DNA from 4 places in the Mesorhizobium onobrychidis genome. Region 1 is predicted to be linked to each of the others. Evidence: predicted binding sites of a transcription regulator. Region 1 holds the regulator's gene; each other region holds the start of a gene.

Region 1 (4,211 bases):
TCGCCGAAGGTCTTTTCGAAACCGTCCGGCACGAACACCGGATCGTAGCCGAAGCCGAGTTCGCCGCGCGGCGGCCATATCAGCGTGCCCTCGACCTCGCCGCGGAAATATTCGGCCGCGCCGTCGGGAAAGGCCAGGCAGATGACGGCGACGAAGCGGCCCTTGCGCTGCGCAGGCGCGACCGCGCCGACTTCCTGCAACGCCACTTCCGCTCGCTGCATCGCCATGCCGAAATCGCGGGACCCGTCCGGCGCCTCGGCCCAATTGGCGGTATAGACGCCGGGCGCTCCGCCCAGCGCATCGACACACAGGCCGGAATCGTCCGACAATGCCGGCAGGCCTGTCGCCTTGGCGGCGGCAAAAGCCTTGATATAGGCGTTCTCCTCGAAGGTGGTGCCGGTCTCGTCCGGCTCCGGCAGGCCGTATTCCTTGGCCGACTTCGCTTCTATGCCGAATGGCGCCATCAGATCGGCGAATTCGCGCAATTTGCCGGCATTATGGCTGGCAACGACAATTCTGTGCCCATCAAGCGAATGCATCAGAGGCCCCAGATTCTTGGCTCGGCGAATTCGATCGAATTGCCGGAAGGGTCGCGAATATAGATCGAACGGCCGCCTTGCGGCCATTCGAACTCGCTTTCGATGGCAATCTTCTTCGCTTCCAGATGCGCGCTCCAGCGCACGATCTCGTCCGCGCTTGCCGCAAAGCAGAGATGGCCGTCGCCGACGGTGCCGTGCGGCGGCACTTTCAGCCTGGCATCGGGCGCCGGCGGCACCTTGGTCGCCTCGGCGTTGAAGATGAGCAGCACGCCGTCCCCGCAACGGAAGAAAAGATGCCTACCGTCGACCTTGCCCAGCAGATCGAGCCCGAGCACATCGGTGTAGAAGGTTTCCGCAGCAGCGAGGTCTGTGACGTATAGCGCTGACTCAAGGATAGCGGAGGGTTGCATCAGGCACCCCCCTCTGGCCTGCCGGCCATCTCCCCCGCAAGGGGGGAGATTGGCAGCGTCAGCGTCACCGCGCTTTCTGCTGCCTTGAAATTGGTCGAAGGCGATTGATACAGCCGATCTCCCCCCTTGCGGGGGAGATGGCCGGTAGGCCAGAGGGGGGTGTGAAGGATCGCCAGCCTCATCGATTCAGCCAAAAGCTACGCTACAGCCATCTGCTGCAGGCTGACCAGTCGCTGGATGCCCTTCTTGGCCAATTCCATCAGCGCCGTGAACTGCTCTTCCGAGAAAGGCTCGCCCTCGGCCGTGCCTTGGATCTCGACGATGCCGCCCTTGCCGGTCATGACGAAGTTGGCGTCGGTGCCGGCCGAGGAGTCTTCGAGATAGTCGAGGTCGATGACCGGCTGGCCGTCATGGATGCCGCAGGAGATAGCCGCGACATGGTCCTTCAGCACCTTGGCGACGCTGGCCATCTGCCGGGCTTCCATCCAGCGCAGGCAGTCATGGAGTGCCACCCAGCCGCCGGTGATCGACGCGGTGCGCGTGCCGCCATCGGCCTGGATCACGTCGCAGTCGACGGTGATCTGCTGCTCCCCGAGCGCCTGCAGGTCGACCACGGCGCGCAGCGAACGGCCGATCAGCCGCTGGATTTCGAGTGTGCGGCCGCCTTGCTTGCCGGCCGAAGCTTCGCGACGCATGCGCTCGCCGGTCGAGCGCGGCAGCATGCCGTATTCCGCCGTCACCCAGCCCTTTCCAGAATTGCGCATCCAGCCCGGCACTTTTTCCTCGAGGCTGGCCGTGCACAGCACATGGGTGTCGCCGAACTTCACCAGGCACGAACCTTCCGCGTGCTTGGAGACGCCGCGCTCGAAGGAGATGGCGCGCATTTCGTCGAATTGGCGTTTAGAAGGGCGCATTCAGGCTTTTTTCCTATCTTTTTCGGAATCGTGGCCGGCTTGTAGCCGCATGGGGCGCAGGGCGCAAAGGAAAATGGCCGGTTGCGCGGGTGTGGCCGAAGTCTATATCTTTGGGCCGGAGGTGTTTGGCTCGAATGACCAAGGCAGTCGATCCCGGTTCCCAGTCGGCGGCAGTGCTCCAGTCGCCCGCGCTTCAATCGCCCGCACTCCAGTCGCTCGACATGCGCTCGCGCGACATCTTTCGGCGCATTGTCGATTCTTATCTGAAGGACGGCGAGCCGGTCGGCTCACGCAGCCTGTCGCGTATCCTGCCGTCGTCGCTGTCGCCCGCCACCATCCGCAACGTGATGAGCGATCTCGAGCATCTCGGCCTGATTTATGCGCCGCATATCTCGGCCGGCCGATTGCCGACCCAGGCCGGCCTGCGCTTCTTCGTCGATGCTTTTATGGAGCTTGGCGACCTCTCCGACGAGGAGCGCCGCACCATCGAGGCGCAGGTACGCGCCTCCGGCTCGGGCGCGACGCTGGAACATCTGCTCACCGAAGCCAGCCAGATGCTGTCCGGCATGTCGCGCGGCGCCGGCCTCGTGCTTGCCGCCAAGAACGAGGTGCCGCTAAAGCACATCGAGTTCATCCAGCTCGAGCCGAACAAGGCGCTGGCCGTGCTGGTGTCGCAGAACGGCGACGTCGAAAATCGCGTCGTCGACCTGCCCGCCGGCATCACCGTCTCGCAATTGCATGAAGCTTCGAACTTCCTCAATGCCCATATCCGTGGCCGCACGCTGGCCGAGGCGCGGATCGAAATCGCCCGCATCAAGGAAGAGACCAAGGCCGCCCTCGACACGCTGTCGCAGGATCTGGTCGAGAAGGGCCTTGCGGTCTGGGCAGGCGCCGAGAGCGGCCTGCCGGCGCGTCTCATCGTGCGCGGCCGCGCCAACCTGCTGGAAAATGTCACCGCGCAGGCCGACATCGAGCTGTTGCGGCATTTGTTCGAGGATCTGGAGACGCAGGACGGGCTGATCCAGCTTCTCGACCTTGCCGAGGAAGGGTCCGGTGTGCGCATCTTCATCGGCTCGGAAAACAAGCTGTTTTCGCTGTCCGGCTCGTCGCTGGTCGTGGCGCCCTATCGCGACAAGGACGCCCGCGTCATCGGCGCGCTCGGCGTCATCGGCCCGACCCGGCTGAACTATGCACGCATCGTGCCGATGGTCGACTATACCGCGCAGCTTATTTCCCGCATGCTGCGATAATGTATGTCGCCCAAAAGCTTGCCCTCGGGTGAGCAGCGGTTTTGGGATAACGACATGCATAAAAACAAGAAAGCAAAGCGCGTCGCAGGAACCCTTCAAACGTGACGCGCTTTGGGTGGACCTCAAGGAGAAAAAAATGGCGCTGGAATCATTCAAGGCTCAGATCAGCCTGTTGCTCGAGCAGATGATCAACCAGCCTGAGGATCAGCATGAAGTGCAGGAGCAGCTGCGCGAAAAGCTGAGGGAAATGCGCGCCATGGGCCTGCCGCTGCCGGCCGATCTCGTCGCGCTCGAAAAGCGCCTCGATGATGATTTTTACGCGGCCGGAAACTGAGCCCGAAAGACAAACGGTCGATTGCTTCAACTCTCCGTGTGCTGGACCACTCAAAGCGGAACTTGATCGGTGGGTTCGCCTGGCCGGCGGCGCTGGTGCAATCGAATCCGACCCTCAGGGAGTACACGCCTGCCAGCCTTTGTGCGACAAAGCTCAGTCTTAAAAGGTCGATTCCGATTTCGGGGTCATGCGCTAAGGCCGAAACCATGACCCTCACCGGATTCCTCGCTTATAGCGCGGCCCTCGGCATCGCCGCTGCCATCCCTGGCCCGGGGCTCACCGCGCTTATTGCGCGAGCGCTCGGGTCCGGCTTTCGCTCGGCGCTCGCCATGTCTTTCGGGCTGATGCTCGGCGATCTCACCTATCTCACCGCCGTGGTGCTCGGCCTCGCTCTCGTCGCGCAGACCTTCGGCATGGCCTTCCTGGCGATCAAATGGCTGGGCGTCGCCTATCTCGCCTTCCTTGGCTGGCGCTTCTGGACGAGCGGCATCACGTCCGAAACGGTGGAGGCGAAGAAGGGCAGGGGCGGGCTGGTGTCCAGCTTTATTGCCGGCCTCGCCGTCACGCTCGGCAATCCGAAGACGATGATCTTCTATCTCGCCATCACGCCGACCATCGTCGATCTGAAGACCGTTACGCTCGCCGACTACGGCATCCTCGTGGCGCTCACGCTCGTCGTGCTCCTGATGGTGCTGGTGCCCTATCTGGCGCTGGCGGCCAAAGCGCGCGGGTTCCTGAAGTCGCCGCGCGCGCTGAGGGCGCTG
Region 2 (4,211 bases), 1.5 Mb from region 1:
TCGTCATTCTCGCTTGGCGGCAGCTGACTGCTCAGTCTCTAAAGGTCGAAGGAAGGGACACCTGATTGGCTGTTTCGCTGGTTCGGCTACCATCCTGACGACGCACAGCCTGGACCGTTTTTGAGATGGCTTCCGCTCAACTTGTTGGACGGACCGGTCCTTGGATCGCGCGCAATCCGCAACACTCCGCCATCGGGCCGGGTAACTTCGATAATGGTTTCGACACGGACAAACTGCGATCCTACGGAGTAGCCAGGCGCCAGGTCATGCCGGAAGTCGTACACTGGAGCCACAAGGGCCCAACGACCGGGCGGAGAACTCGCATCAGCCCGGTCTTCGGCGGTTTCGAAGCTCATCTGCCACTCGCTTGATCCCGCTGCCCCGGCCAGCAATGGAGCCGGGGCACTCCAGCACAGACTCTGCCCATCGATCACCTCGATCGGCACGGACCCCAGACCGACATCGTCGAACAGCCGCGCATGTTGACCGCGTTCGCCAATTGAACTGGCCGAACCCTTGCGAAGCCTCCGCATTTTCGTGGGGGAAGCCCTCCCAGCATCATCGTGATTGGACTTCACAATCGGTCGGAGTCACGCTGGCCGCAGGTATAAGAAGGATATGGGTGGGCCAACTATCGTCCGAATAGGAGGCTAAAATGAAGCACCAGACGCTTGAGCAACTGCAGATCGTCGCCGAGATCGATCAGGACTACCCGCGCCAGGCCATGTCGCGCAGCGAACGTCTTGAACGCTGGGCGGAGCTCCTTGACCGGAACCCTGACCGGCGCCTCTCGACGCTGCACCAGACCGAGTATCAGCCGGCTAGGGCGCGCGCGGCCATGCGCGGCGACGGCTCGCCGATCGCGGTCGCTTTCGAGGATCCTGTCCTCCGCGCCGCCGGGTTGGAAAACGACAACTACGGCGAAGCGAAGCGGTTCTTCGAACTGACCGACAGGCAATTGCATGAGATCATCTGCTATTGTCATTTCGGCGCGACGGTGAGCGCCGTAACGGCCGCCCGTCACATCCGTGCGGCGATTGCCGGGAGACAGCCCGGCATGTTCGCTCGGATGCGTGAGGCGTTCATCGGATAAAGCCGGCATCATTGTTGAAGCGGCTCGCATGGAAAGCAAAGCACGCCGCCGCAGCAAGCGCTCCCCACGCGGGGAGGCTGCGTTGCATGAGGGGGTGCGGCTTTCCGCAGGAGCACGCCGACGCCCCTCCTGCATCTTTTCCATCCGAACCGGAAAGATCCCAATGCTGCCAGTACATCCGTGGTCAGCGCCAGTACATCCGTGGTCAGCGCCGTGGTTCAAAGGCTCCAACAGAGCGACATGCGCGCCGAATAAGCGCTATACATTCGCTGTCGGAAAATTCGGTGCTTCATGGCGGGTCGAAGGTCGCGGACCTATGTCGATCGGGACCGCGAAAGCCAAATCGGCCAAATCCACGCAATCTATATATATGTCTCGATGCACATTCAATCAAGGCTCAATAGGTTTGGTTCGTAATTGCTGATTAATATAGTCTGTTGTCGGCAAAATTAAGAGAGATGTATTACGATAAAATTGCTTATTGCTCCGCTTTTCGGACGGCCAAAAGCGCCGGTAACAACGACTGATTTACATTTCAAATATTTTCGGCTTGAGGAATTAAAAATTTGGCACTCCTATCATTCGAGTGCCAAAGGGGCTATGTTAAGTGTTGCAGTCGCTCTATGTGCGGCGGCAGAAAGAACCCCAATGAAATTCCGGCCACTCCACGACCGCGTCGTCATTCGGCGCGCGGAAGGCGATACCAAATCCAAGGGCGGGATCATTATTCCCGACACCGCCAAGGAAAAGCCTCAGGAAGGCGAAGTGATCGCCGTTGGGCCCGGCTCGCGTGACGAGAGCGGCAAGCTGATCCCGCTCGACGTCAAGGCCGGCGATCTCATCCTGTTCGGCAAATGGTCCGGCACCGAGGTCAAGATCGACGGCGAGGATCTCCTGATCATGAAGGAGAGCGACATTTTGGGCATCGTCGAGAAGACCAAAGCGGCCAAGAAAGCCGCCTGACCGGGCGATTTCCGATCCCGCAATTTCAAGACTGAACTGGACGTAAAATCATGTCTGCCAAGGAAATCAAATTCGCTACCGATGCCCGCGACCGGATGCTTCGCGGCGTCGAAATTCTGAACAACGCCGTCAAGGTGACGCTCGGCCCCAAAGGCCGCAATGTCGTCATCGACAAGGCCTATGGCGCGCCGCGCATCACCAAGGATGGTGTCGCCGTCGCCAAGGAAATCGAGCTTGCCGACAAGTTCGAGAACATGGGCGCCCAGATGGTGCGCGAAGTGGCCTCGAAGACCAACGACCTTGCTGGTGACGGCACGACGACAGCCACGGTGCTGGCCGCTTCCATCCTGCGCGAAGGTGCCAAATTCGTTGCCGCGGGCATGAACCCGATGGATCTCAAGCGCGGCATCGACCTTGCTGTGGCTGCCGTGGTGAAGGACATTCAAGCCAGGGCCAGGAAAGTCAAATCTTCGGACGAGATCGCCCAGGTCGGCACCATTGCCGCCAATGGCGACGTCACTGTCGGCGCCATGATCGCCAAGGCTATGGACAAGGTCGGCAATGATGGCGTCATCACCGTCGAGGAAGCCAAGACCGCCGACACCGAACTCGACGTCGTCGAGGGCATGCAGTTCGACCGTGGCTATCTCAGCCCCTATTTCGTCACCAATGCCGAGAAGATGCGCGTCGAGCTGGAGGACCCTTACATTCTCATCCATGAGAAGAAGCTCGGCAATTTGCAGGCGTTGCTGCCGATCCTCGAAGCTGTGGTGCAAAGCGGTAAGCCGCTGCTGATCATCTCGGAAGACGTCGAAGGCGAGGCGCTGGCGACGCTGGTCGTCAACAAGCTGCGCGGCGGCCTCAAGGTCGCAGCCGTCAAGGCGCCAGGCTTCGGTGACCGGCGCAAGGCGATGCTGGAAGACATTGCCGTGCTCACCGCCGGCCAGATGATTTCCGAGGATCTCGGCATCAAACTCGAGAACGTCACGATCGACATGCTCGGGCGGGCTAAGCGCGTGCTCATCGAGAAGGATACGACGACGATCATCGACGGCGCCGGCGAGAAAGCCACCATCCAGGCGCGCGTCCAGCAGATCAAGTTGCAGATCGAGGAAACGACCTCGGATTACGACAAGGAGAAACTCGAGGAGCGGCTGGCGAAGCTGGCTGGCGGCGTTGCTGTCATTCGCGTCGGCGGCGCGACCGAGACGGAAGTCAAGGAAAAGAAGGACCGCATCGATGATGCGCTGAACGCCACTCGTGCAGCCGTGGAAGAAGGCATCGTTGCCGGCGGCGGTGTTGCGCTTTTGCGCGCCAAGGCAGCTTTGACTGAGCTTACTGGCGCGAATGCTGACATGACGGCAGGTATTTCGATTGTGCTGAGAGCACTTGAAGCGCCGATCCGCCAGATTGCCGAGAATTCCGGCGTTGAAGGTTCGATCGTCGTCGGCAAGCTGTCCGACAGCAAGGATCACGATCAGGGCTTCGACGCCCAGAACGAAGACTATGTCGACATGATCAAGGCCGGCATTGTCGACCCGGCAAAGGTGGTCCGGACAGCACTGCAGGATGCCGGCTCGATTGCCGCGCTCCTGATCACCGCTGAAGCAATGATCGCGGACATTCCGCAGAAGGTTTCGCCCGCTATGGGTGGCGCAGGAGGTATGGGCGGAATGGACTACTGAGCGGCGCCTGAGACTATAGCCAGGACGACGGAAGGCCAGCGACGCGGGCACATGCGAGCCGATATCTCGGCGATCATCGGTTCGCTCGACATCGTGTTCGGGGAGATCCATCGATAGGCTCGTCGCTGTCGTATTTGCTGCTAAAAATGGTCTTGGAGACAAGAACATGACCGACACTCTTGCCGAGAAAACATGTACGCCTTGTCGCGGCGGCGTCCCGCCGCTCACGCGTGATGAAGCCCAACGCTTCCAGGCACAGGCTCCCGATTGGGAGCTGGGTGACGATGCCCACCGCATCCAGCGAAGCTTTCGATGCCGCAATTTCCGGGACGCGCTCGCCCTTGTTCAGGAGATCGGTGAGCTCGCCGAAACCGAAAGCCATCACCCCGACATCAGCTTCGGCTGGGGTTATGTGACGGTTTCCCTGAGCACCAAGAAGATAAAAGGACTGCACGAGAACGATTTCATCA
Region 3 (4,211 bases), 970 kb from region 1:
AACAGCGTCTCGTTGAGCAGTTCATCGCGCAGTCGGCCGTTGAAGCTCTCGATGAAGCCATTCTGCATCGGCTTGCCGGGCGCAATGTAATGCCATTCGACGCGGCTCTGATCCGCCCAGGCGAGGATGGCGTTCGAGGTGAACTCGCTGCCATTGTCGCTGACGATCATCCTCGGCCGGCCCCGCTCGGTGATGAGCCGGTCCAATTCGCGGGCAACCCGCATGCCCGAGAGAGATGTATCAACGATGAGTGCCAGGCACTCTCTCGTACAGTCGTCGACGACGGCCATGATGCGGAAGCGGCGCCCGTCGATTGAGCTGGTCCGATACGAAGTCAAGCGACCAGCGCTCGTCGGGCCTCAGCGGCACCAGCATCGGCGCCCTGGTCCCGATCGCCCGTTTGCGGCCGCCACGGCGGCGAACGGCGAGCTTCTCCTCCCGATAAAGCCGATAAAGCCGGAACAGCTTCTTGTGGTTCACGACCAGGCCCTCCCGCCTCAGCATCACGAGAAGACGCCGGTAGCCGAACCGACGACGCTCCTGCGCGATCGCCTTCATCCGTTCGCGAACCTCGCGGTCGTCCGGCCTGCTGGTCTCGTAGCGAACCGTCATGCGGCAACAGCCGATGGCTTTACACGCCCGCCGTTCGCTCATCCCGAAGCCTTCCTTCAGGCGAGCGACAGCTTTCCGCTTGGCCGCGGGCGTCACCATTTCTTTCCCACAAGATCCTTCAACGCGGCATTGTCGAGCATGGCGTCGGCCAGAAGCCGCTTCAGCCGCGTGTTCTCGTCCTCCAGCGCCTTCAGCCGCCGAGCCTCGGACACATCCATCCCGCCGAAGCGGGCCTTCCAGTTGTAGATCGACGCGTCGCTGACGCCGTGCTTGCGGCACAGATCGGCAACCGATACCCCGGCCTCGTGTTCCTTCAAAATTCCGATGATCTGCTCTTCAGAGAAGCGGCTGCGTTTCATGTCCTGGTCCTCTCGATGGGCCAGAACGAACTTCAAACCGGATTAGATCAGAGGGGCAAGGTCACAGCCACTCGTCCGCAGGGCGCACATTCCAAAAGAGCCATCCGAGTTGGAAGGGGTTTGTCCCCTGCAGGTCGAAACTCAGAGCGTCGCTCTCGTATTGCTGACCCTCCTCCTAATAGCGAAGGGATCAACGCGAAACAGCTGGAACCCCGCTCCCAGTGGCCGCGCTTAGCGTACGGTCCAAGCCATGGAAGATCGAAAGGCACCAAAGTCGCCGCTGGTTTCAATAGTCGCGCGATCCAACTTTGATTCGGCTTCCGCGCGGCGCCCTTCGCCGAAAACTCACAGAGCGAACTACCGTTCAGGCACTTCCCGCCGACCAAACTGGGCGGGCGTCGCTGGCGAGACTAGGCCGGACGAACGACTGGCACGAAAGGTGCCGAAAGAGCTTTCCCCTAACGTGAAGGGGCTGTGCTTTCGCGCCGATTCCAAACCTTTTGCTCTTCGCCCCTCCCCTTGCCGTCTTGACTAGTACGAGCCTACAGCCTATCTCACCGCCACGTTAGCACTCGCCATTGGTGAGTGCTAACCCGCTCCGGCAACGGACAACATTCAACCTCCGCACCAGGACATCCAAAATGGCAAAATCGAATTTCCGCCCGCTTCATGACCGCGTGGTCGTTCGTCGGGTCGAATCCGAAGCGAAGACCGCGGGCGGGATTATCATCCCCGATACGGCTAAGGAGAAGCCGCAGGAAGGCGAGATCATCGCCGTTGGTTCCGGCGCCCGCGACGAAGCCGGCAAGCTCGTCCCGCTGGACGTCAAGGCCGGCGATCGCATCCTGTTCGGCAAGTGGTCGGGCACCGAAGTCAAGCTCAATGGCGAAGACCTTCTGATCATGAAGGAAGCCGACGTGATGGGCATCATCGGCTGACAAGCCGCTACCTTTCATCCGCACCATCCAATCTGAATTTAGGGCGAAATGCCCAAGGAGTAAAAAATGCCGGCAAAAGACGTAAAATTCTCCCGCGACGCTCGTGAGCGCATGCTGCGCGGCGTCAACATCCTCGCCGACGCGGTGAAGGTCACGCTCGGCCCCAAGGGCCGCAACGTCGTCATCGACAAGTCGTTCGGTGCACCGCGCATCACCAAGGACGGCGTCACCGTCGCCAAGGAAATCGAGCTTGAAGACAAGTTCGAGAACATGGGCGCGCAGATGGTCCGCGAAGTGGCTTCGAAGACCAACGACATCGCCGGCGACGGCACCACGACCGCGACCGTTCTGGCGCAGTCGATCGTCCAGGAAGGCCACAAGGCGGTTGCCGCCGGCATGAACCCGATGGACCTGAAGCGCGGCATCGACCTCGCGGTTAGCGACGTCGTCGCGACGCTGATCAAGAACGCCAAGAAGATCAAGACCTCGGAAGAGGTTGCCCAGGTCGGCACCATCGCCGGCAATGGCGATGCTTCGGTCGGCTCGATGATCGCCGAAGCGATGCAGAAGGTCGGCAATGAGGGCGTCATCACGGTCGAGGAAGCCAAGACCGCCGAGACCGAACTCGAAGTCGTCGAAGGCATGCAGTTCGACCGCGGCTATCTCTCGCCCTACTTCGTCACCAACGCCGACAAGATGGTTGCGGATCTGGAAGACGCCTACATCCTTCTCCACGAGAAGAAGCTCTCCAACCTGCAGGCCATGCTGCCAATCCTCGAGGCTGTCGTGCAGACCTCGAAGCCGCTGGTCATCATCTCGGAAGACGTCGAAGGCGAGGCCCTGGCCACGCTCGTCGTCAACAAGCTGCGTGGCGGCCTGAAGATCGCCGCCGTCAAGGCGCCGGGCTTCGGTGATCGCCGCAAGGCCATGCTGGAAGACATCGCCATCCTCACCGGTGGCCAGGTCATTTCCGAAGATCTCGGCATCAAGCTCGAGAATGTCGGCCTCAACATGCTCGGCCGCGCCAAGAAGGTGTCGATCTCCAAGGAGAACACCACCATCGTCGACGGCGCCGGCAAGAAGGCCGAGATCCAGGGCCGCGTCGCCCAGATCAAGCAGCAGATCGAGGAGACCACCTCGGACTACGACAAGGAGAAGCTGCAGGAACGTCTCGCCAAGCTGGCGGGCGGCGTTGCCGTCATCCGCGTCGGCGGTGCGACCGAGATCGAAGTCAAGGAAAAGAAGGACCGCGTCGACGACGCCCTCAACGCGACCCGTGCGGCCGTCGAAGAAGGCATCGTTCCCGGCGGCGGCGTCGCACTCCTGCGCGCTTCGCTGAGCATCAAGGCTGTCGGCGCCAACTCCGACCAGACCGCTGGCATCGCCATCGTGCGTCGCGCGCTGCAGGCTCCGGCCCGTCAGATCGCGGCCAACGCCGGTGCGGAAGCATCGATCGTTGCCGGCAAGATCCTCGAGAACACGGGCGCGACCTTCGGCTTCAACGCCCAGACCGGCGAATATGGCGACATGATCGCCATGGGTATCGTCGATCCGGTCAAGGTCGTGCGCACGGCTCTCCAGGACGCGGCCTCGGTCGCCGGCCTGCTGGTCACCACCGAAGCCATGATCGCGGAGGCTCCGAAGAAGGAGTCGGCTGGCGGCGGCATGCCTGGCGGCATGGGCGGCGGCGGCATGGGCGGCATGGATTTCTAAGGTCCACGCAGCTCGACAATCTCGATGGGCGGCAGTGATGCCGCCCTTTTCTCTGGCGCGGAGCCAAGCCGGCTGCCCGATCCACAAGGCTACATACGGCTGCACTTTCACGACGGACACCAATGACTGACTTCATCCTGTTCGCCATAGTCGGCTTCCTCGCCCAGGCGGTTGACGGCGCGCTAGGCATGGCCTATGGCGCGATCTCCTCCACCGTGCTGCTCTCCTTCGGTGTTCCGCCGGCGCAGGCTTCCGCCGCGGTGCACGCGGCGGAAGTGTTCACCACGGCCGCTTCAGGCACGGCGCACCACTACCACCGCAATATCGACTGGAAGCTGTTCTGGCGGCTTGTACCGTTCGGCATTCTCGGCGGCTGCCTCGGCGCCTTCGTGCTGACCTCGTTCGACGGCGACATGGTGAAGCCCTACGTCACGACCTATCTCGCAGTGATCGGGTTCTGGCTGTTCCTCCGGTCGTTCCGGAAGATCCCCAGCAATCCGGTTCCTACCCGCCTTGTGGCGCCGCTGGGCACCGTCGGCGGCTTCCTCGACGCGGCAGGCGGCGGCGGATGGGGTCCGATGGTCGTGAC
Region 4 (4,211 bases), 2.9 Mb from region 1:
CCGCCGACGCGGATGACGGCAACGCCGCCCGCCAGCTTGGCGAGACGTTCCTGCAGCTTCTCCTTGTCGTAGTCCGAGGTGGTCTCCTCGATCTGCTGCTTGATCTGGGCGACGCGGCCCTGGATCTCGGCCTTCTTGCCGGCGCCGTCGACGATGGTGGTGTTCTCCTTGGAGATCGACACCTTCTTGGCGCGGCCGAGCATGTTGAGGCCGACATTCTCGAGCTTGATGCCGAGGTCTTCGGAAATGACCTGGCCACCGGTGAGGATGGCGATGTCTTCCAGCATGGCCTTGCGGCGATCACCGAAGCCCGGCGCCTTGACGGCGGCGATCTTCAGGCCGCCACGCAGCTTGTTGACGACCAGCGTGGCCAGAGCCTCGCCTTCGACGTCTTCCGAGATGATGACCAGCGGCTTCGAGGTCTGCACGACAGCCTCGAGGATCGGCAGCATGGCCTGAAGGTTGGAGAGCTTCTTCTCGTGGAGAAGAATGTAAGCGTCTTCCAGATCCGCAACCATCTTGTCGGCGTTGGTAACGAAGTAGGGCGAAAGATAGCCGCGGTCGAACTGCATGCCTTCAACGACTTCGAGCTCGGTCTCGGCGGTCTTGGCTTCCTCGACGGTGATGACACCCTCATTGCCGACCTTCTGCATCGCTTCGGCGATCATCGAGCCGACTGAAGCATCGCCATTGCCTGCGATGGTGCCGACCTGGGCAACCTCTTCCGAGGTCTTGATCTTCTTGGCGTTCTTGATCAGCGTCGCGACGACGTCGCTAACCGCGAGGTCGATGCCGCGCTTCAGGTCCATCGGGTTCATGCCGGCGGCAACCGCCTTGTGGCCTTCCTGGACGATCGACTGGGCCAGAACGGTCGCGGTCGTGGTGCCGTCGCCGGCGATGTCGTTGGTCTTCGAAGCGACTTCGCGGACCATCTGCGCGCCCATGTTCTCGAACTTGTCTTCAAGCTCGATTTCCTTGGCGACGGTGACGCCGTCCTTGGTGATGCGCGGTGCGCCGAACGACTTGTCGATGACGACGTTGCGGCCCTTGGGGCCGAGCGTGACCTTCACTGCGTCGGCGAGGATGTTGACGCCGCGCAGCATGCGCTCACGGGCATCGCGGGAAAATTTTACGTCTTTGGCAGCCATTTTTAGCTCCTGGCAGGGGCTTGAATTGAGCCCGAAGATTTAAGTGACGGTGAGGCCGATATTCAGCCGATGATGCCCATGATGTCGGATTCCTTCATGATCAGAAGGTCTTCGCCATTGAGCTTGACTTCGGTGCCCGACCATTTGCCGAACAGGATGCGGTCGCCGGCCTTGACGTCCAGCGGGACGAGCTTGCCGGCTTCGTCGCGGGCGCCGGAACCAACGGCGATGATCTCGCCTTCCTGCGGCTTTTCCTTCGCCGTGTCGGGGATGATGATCCCGCCGGCAGTCTTGGATTCGGATTCAACCCGGCGTACGACCACGCGGTCATGAAGCGGGCGGAACTTCGACTTTGCCATTTTTTATTCCTCGATGAGAATGGTGAGAACAGTTCCTCCGTCCGGCGGAGCCGGACAACCTATAAGCCCGGCGACGCCGGACCTACGCTTAGCACTCACCAATGGCGAGTGCTAACGTGGCGGTGAGATAAGCCGATGGCTGGCGAGAGTCAAGGCGCGAGGGCGTAATTCGGCCGTGCCGCTCCGGGATGATGTCGTTGCCGACGCTTCGGCGATTCAAGCATTAGAAGCGGGCACGATTCCGCCGTGCTACAGGCCCGGTGGAGGCGATGCGAACGCCGTCGAACCGGCTCGGCGCTTGCTCGACAGGGCGGTTGGCTAATTCACTAATACTTGACTAAGTCAAATAAATGGTTGATCTTGTGCGGCAGGAGGATGCCATGACGATTCATCATCAACCCGGCAAGGAGCGGATCGATGCGGTGCGGGGCTTCAACCGCTTCTACACCCGCCAGATCGGCCTGCTCGACGAAGGGCTGCTGAAAAGCGCCTTCTCGCTGACCGAGGCTCGGGTGCTCTATGAACTGGCGCATCGCGATGGCCTGACCGCCACCGATCTTGCGCGCGATCTCGGTCTCGACCCCGGCTATCTCAGCCGGTTGTTGAAAAAGTTCGAGGAGCGCGGCCTGGTCGAGCGCGCCGCGACGCAAGCCGATGCGCGGCGCTCGTCGATCGCGCTGACCCCAGCGGGAAGGGCGGCCTTCGCGCCGCTGAACCAGGGTTCGCACGATCAGGTCGCGGCCTTGCTCGACCGGCTTCCCGCTCAAGAACAGGAAAGGCTGGTCAAGGCGATGCAGACGGTGCAGCGCCTCCTGGGCGATGGCACGGAGCCCAAGGTCCTCTACATGCTGCGACCTTTGCAGGTCGGCGACATCGGCTGGATCATTCATCGCCAGGGCCTGCTCTACGCGCAGGAATATGGCTGGGACGAAACCTACGAGGCGCTGGTCGCCGAAATCCTCGGCGCCTTCGTCAAATCCTTCGATCCGAAATGGGAACGCAGTTGGATCGCCGAGCGGGAAGGGGATGTCGTCGGCTCGGTCTTTGTCGTGCGCCAGTCGGACGCGGTGGCGAAGCTGCGCCTGCTCTATGTCGAACCCTCGGCGCGCGGTCTCGGCATCGGCAAGCGGCTGGTCGAGGAATGCATCGGCTTTGCCCGTGCCAAGGGATATAAGACGCTGACGCTGTGGACCAACGACGTGCTCACCTCAGCGCGCCGCATCTACGAGGCGGCCGGTTTCAAGCTGGCCGACGAAGAGCGCCACCACGCCTTCGGCAAGGATCTGGTCGGCCAGAACTGGAACCTGGAGCTGTAGCGTCTTTCCCTTCTCCCCTTTTGGGCTAGCGTGCGCACACATCTGCTTCGGAGAGGTGTCAAGGGAGTTTGGTCGGGTAGCAGGTTTGGCTTGTGGGGTTGGAATCATGTGTGATTCTGTAGCTGCCATTGTTGATTCGGGAGATTTCGACGATGGCTTTGCTGCTTGGATACTTCGGCGACCTGCGCCTGCAAAAAAGGGGAGCATGGTGCTGGAGCGCATGTGCACGCGCGTCAGCGCGGGCCTGCGCAGGCTGGCCGATACGCGGGCGGAACAGATTGCGTTCACGCGGCTGTTTCGCAATCCCCAAGTGACGGTGCCGGAGATCGTGCGCACGGCGGCGGCGCGAACGGGCGAGGCGGCGGCCGGCCGCCATGTGCTGATCATTGAGGACAGCAGCGAGATCAACTATGAGGCCAAGGCCTCGCGCAAGCGCGGCCTCGGGCATGTCGGCAACGGCAAGGATGTCGGGCTGTTCGTCCACCCGGCGCTGGCCGTGGATGCCGCCGACGGCTCGGTGCTGGGGCTTGCGGCTGCCACGATCTGGCGGCGCCGGGGGCAGAAGGCGCACGACTACCAAGCCCTGCCGATCGAAGCCAAGGAAAGCTACAAATGGATCGCCACCGCCAAGGCGGCCCGCCAGGCGCTGACCGACACGCCGCTGGCTACCGTGATCGGCGACCGCGAGGCCGACATCTACGAAGTGCTGGCAAGGCTGCCTGACGAGCGCACGCATGTGCTCATCCGCGCCGTGCGCGACCGGGCTCTGGGTGAGCAGGGCGGCCGTCTGTTCGGCGAGATCGCCAAAACGCCGGAAGCCGGCCGGACCGCCTTCGAACTGCAGGCGCGTCCCGGCCGACCGGCGCGCAAGGTGCAACTGGCCGTTCGCTTCGCCGCGGTCGCCTTGCGCCAGCCGCGCCTTGGTGCCGACTGTCGCGATCCGCGCGAGATCACGCTCAACATGGTCGAAGTGCGCGAGATCGATCCGCCTTCGCCCAAGGAAGCGGTGATCTGGCGGCTGTTGACCACTCACGCGGTCAAAACGCTCGCCGACGCTTGCCGCATGGTCGATCTCTACCGGTTGCGCTGGACCGTCGAACAGCTGTTCCGAACCGTGAAGTCGCAGGCCATCGATCTGGAGGAAAGCCTGCTTGCCGATGGTGAGGCACTCGAACGGCTGGCCGCGACCGCGCTGATCGTCGCCACCAGGGTCATGCAACTCGTGCACGGGCGCGATGCCGCCGGCCAGGCCTTCAAGGCTGCACGCCTCTTCAGCCCCGCCGAGATCACCGTGCTGGAGGCGCTGATTGCCAGGCTCGAAGGCAAGACCCAAAAGCAGAACAACCCGCATCCGCAACACACGCTCGCCTGGGCCGCTTGGTGCATCG

What was found. Region 1 encodes HrcA, which represses chaperone genes, less so after heat shock. Its sites were predicted from a motif close to GTTAGCACTCNCNNNNNGNGAGTGCTAAC; they were not measured.
Region 2: IHQ72_RS10840 (co-chaperone GroES) is a predicted target of HrcA. The motif match lies at 1,659-1,687, and genes of this name have one in related genera.
Region 3: groES (co-chaperone GroES) is a predicted target of HrcA. The motif match lies at 1,536-1,564, and genes of this name have one in related genera.
Region 4: groES (co-chaperone GroES) is a predicted target of HrcA. The motif match lies at 1,595-1,623, and genes of this name have one in related genera.

The regions. Positions count from the first base shown of each region.
Region 1 covers NZ_CP062229.1:724,671-728,881, reverse strand. The annotation lists gene rdgB (RdgB/HAM1 family non-canonical purine NTP pyrophosphatase) at 1-539, opposite strand, end outside; gene IHQ72_RS03500 (VOC family protein) at 539-949, opposite strand; gene rph (ribonuclease PH) at 1,147-1,863, opposite strand; gene hrcA (heat-inducible transcriptional repressor HrcA) at 1,998-3,113, shown strand; gene IHQ72_RS03485 (hypothetical protein) at 3,250-3,447, shown strand; gene IHQ72_RS03480 (LysE family translocator) at 3,654-4,211, shown strand, end outside.
Region 2 covers NZ_CP062229.1:2,200,328-2,204,538, forward strand. The annotation lists partial or broken gene IHQ72_RS10830 (IS6 family transposase) at 225-335, shown strand; gene IHQ72_RS10835 (hypothetical protein) at 656-1,093, shown strand; gene IHQ72_RS10840 (co-chaperone GroES) at 1,742-2,056, shown strand; gene groL (chaperonin GroEL) at 2,107-3,741, shown strand; gene IHQ72_RS10850 (4a-hydroxytetrahydrobiopterin dehydratase) at 3,908-4,211, shown strand, end outside.
Region 3 covers NZ_CP062229.1:7,080,845-7,085,055, forward strand. The annotation lists partial or broken gene IHQ72_RS34965 (IS3 family transposase) at 1-971, opposite strand, end outside; gene groES (co-chaperone GroES) at 1,613-1,909, shown strand; gene groL (chaperonin GroEL) at 1,976-3,622, shown strand; gene IHQ72_RS34980 (sulfite exporter TauE/SafE family protein) at 3,745-4,211, shown strand, end outside.
Region 4 covers NZ_CP062229.1:5,115,464-5,119,674, reverse strand. The annotation lists gene groL (chaperonin GroEL) at 1-1,148, opposite strand, end outside; gene groES (co-chaperone GroES) at 1,211-1,507, opposite strand; gene IHQ72_RS25405 (bifunctional helix-turn-helix transcriptional regulator/GNAT family N-acetyltransferase) at 1,888-2,823, shown strand; gene IHQ72_RS25400 (IS4 family transposase) at 3,029-4,211, shown strand, end outside.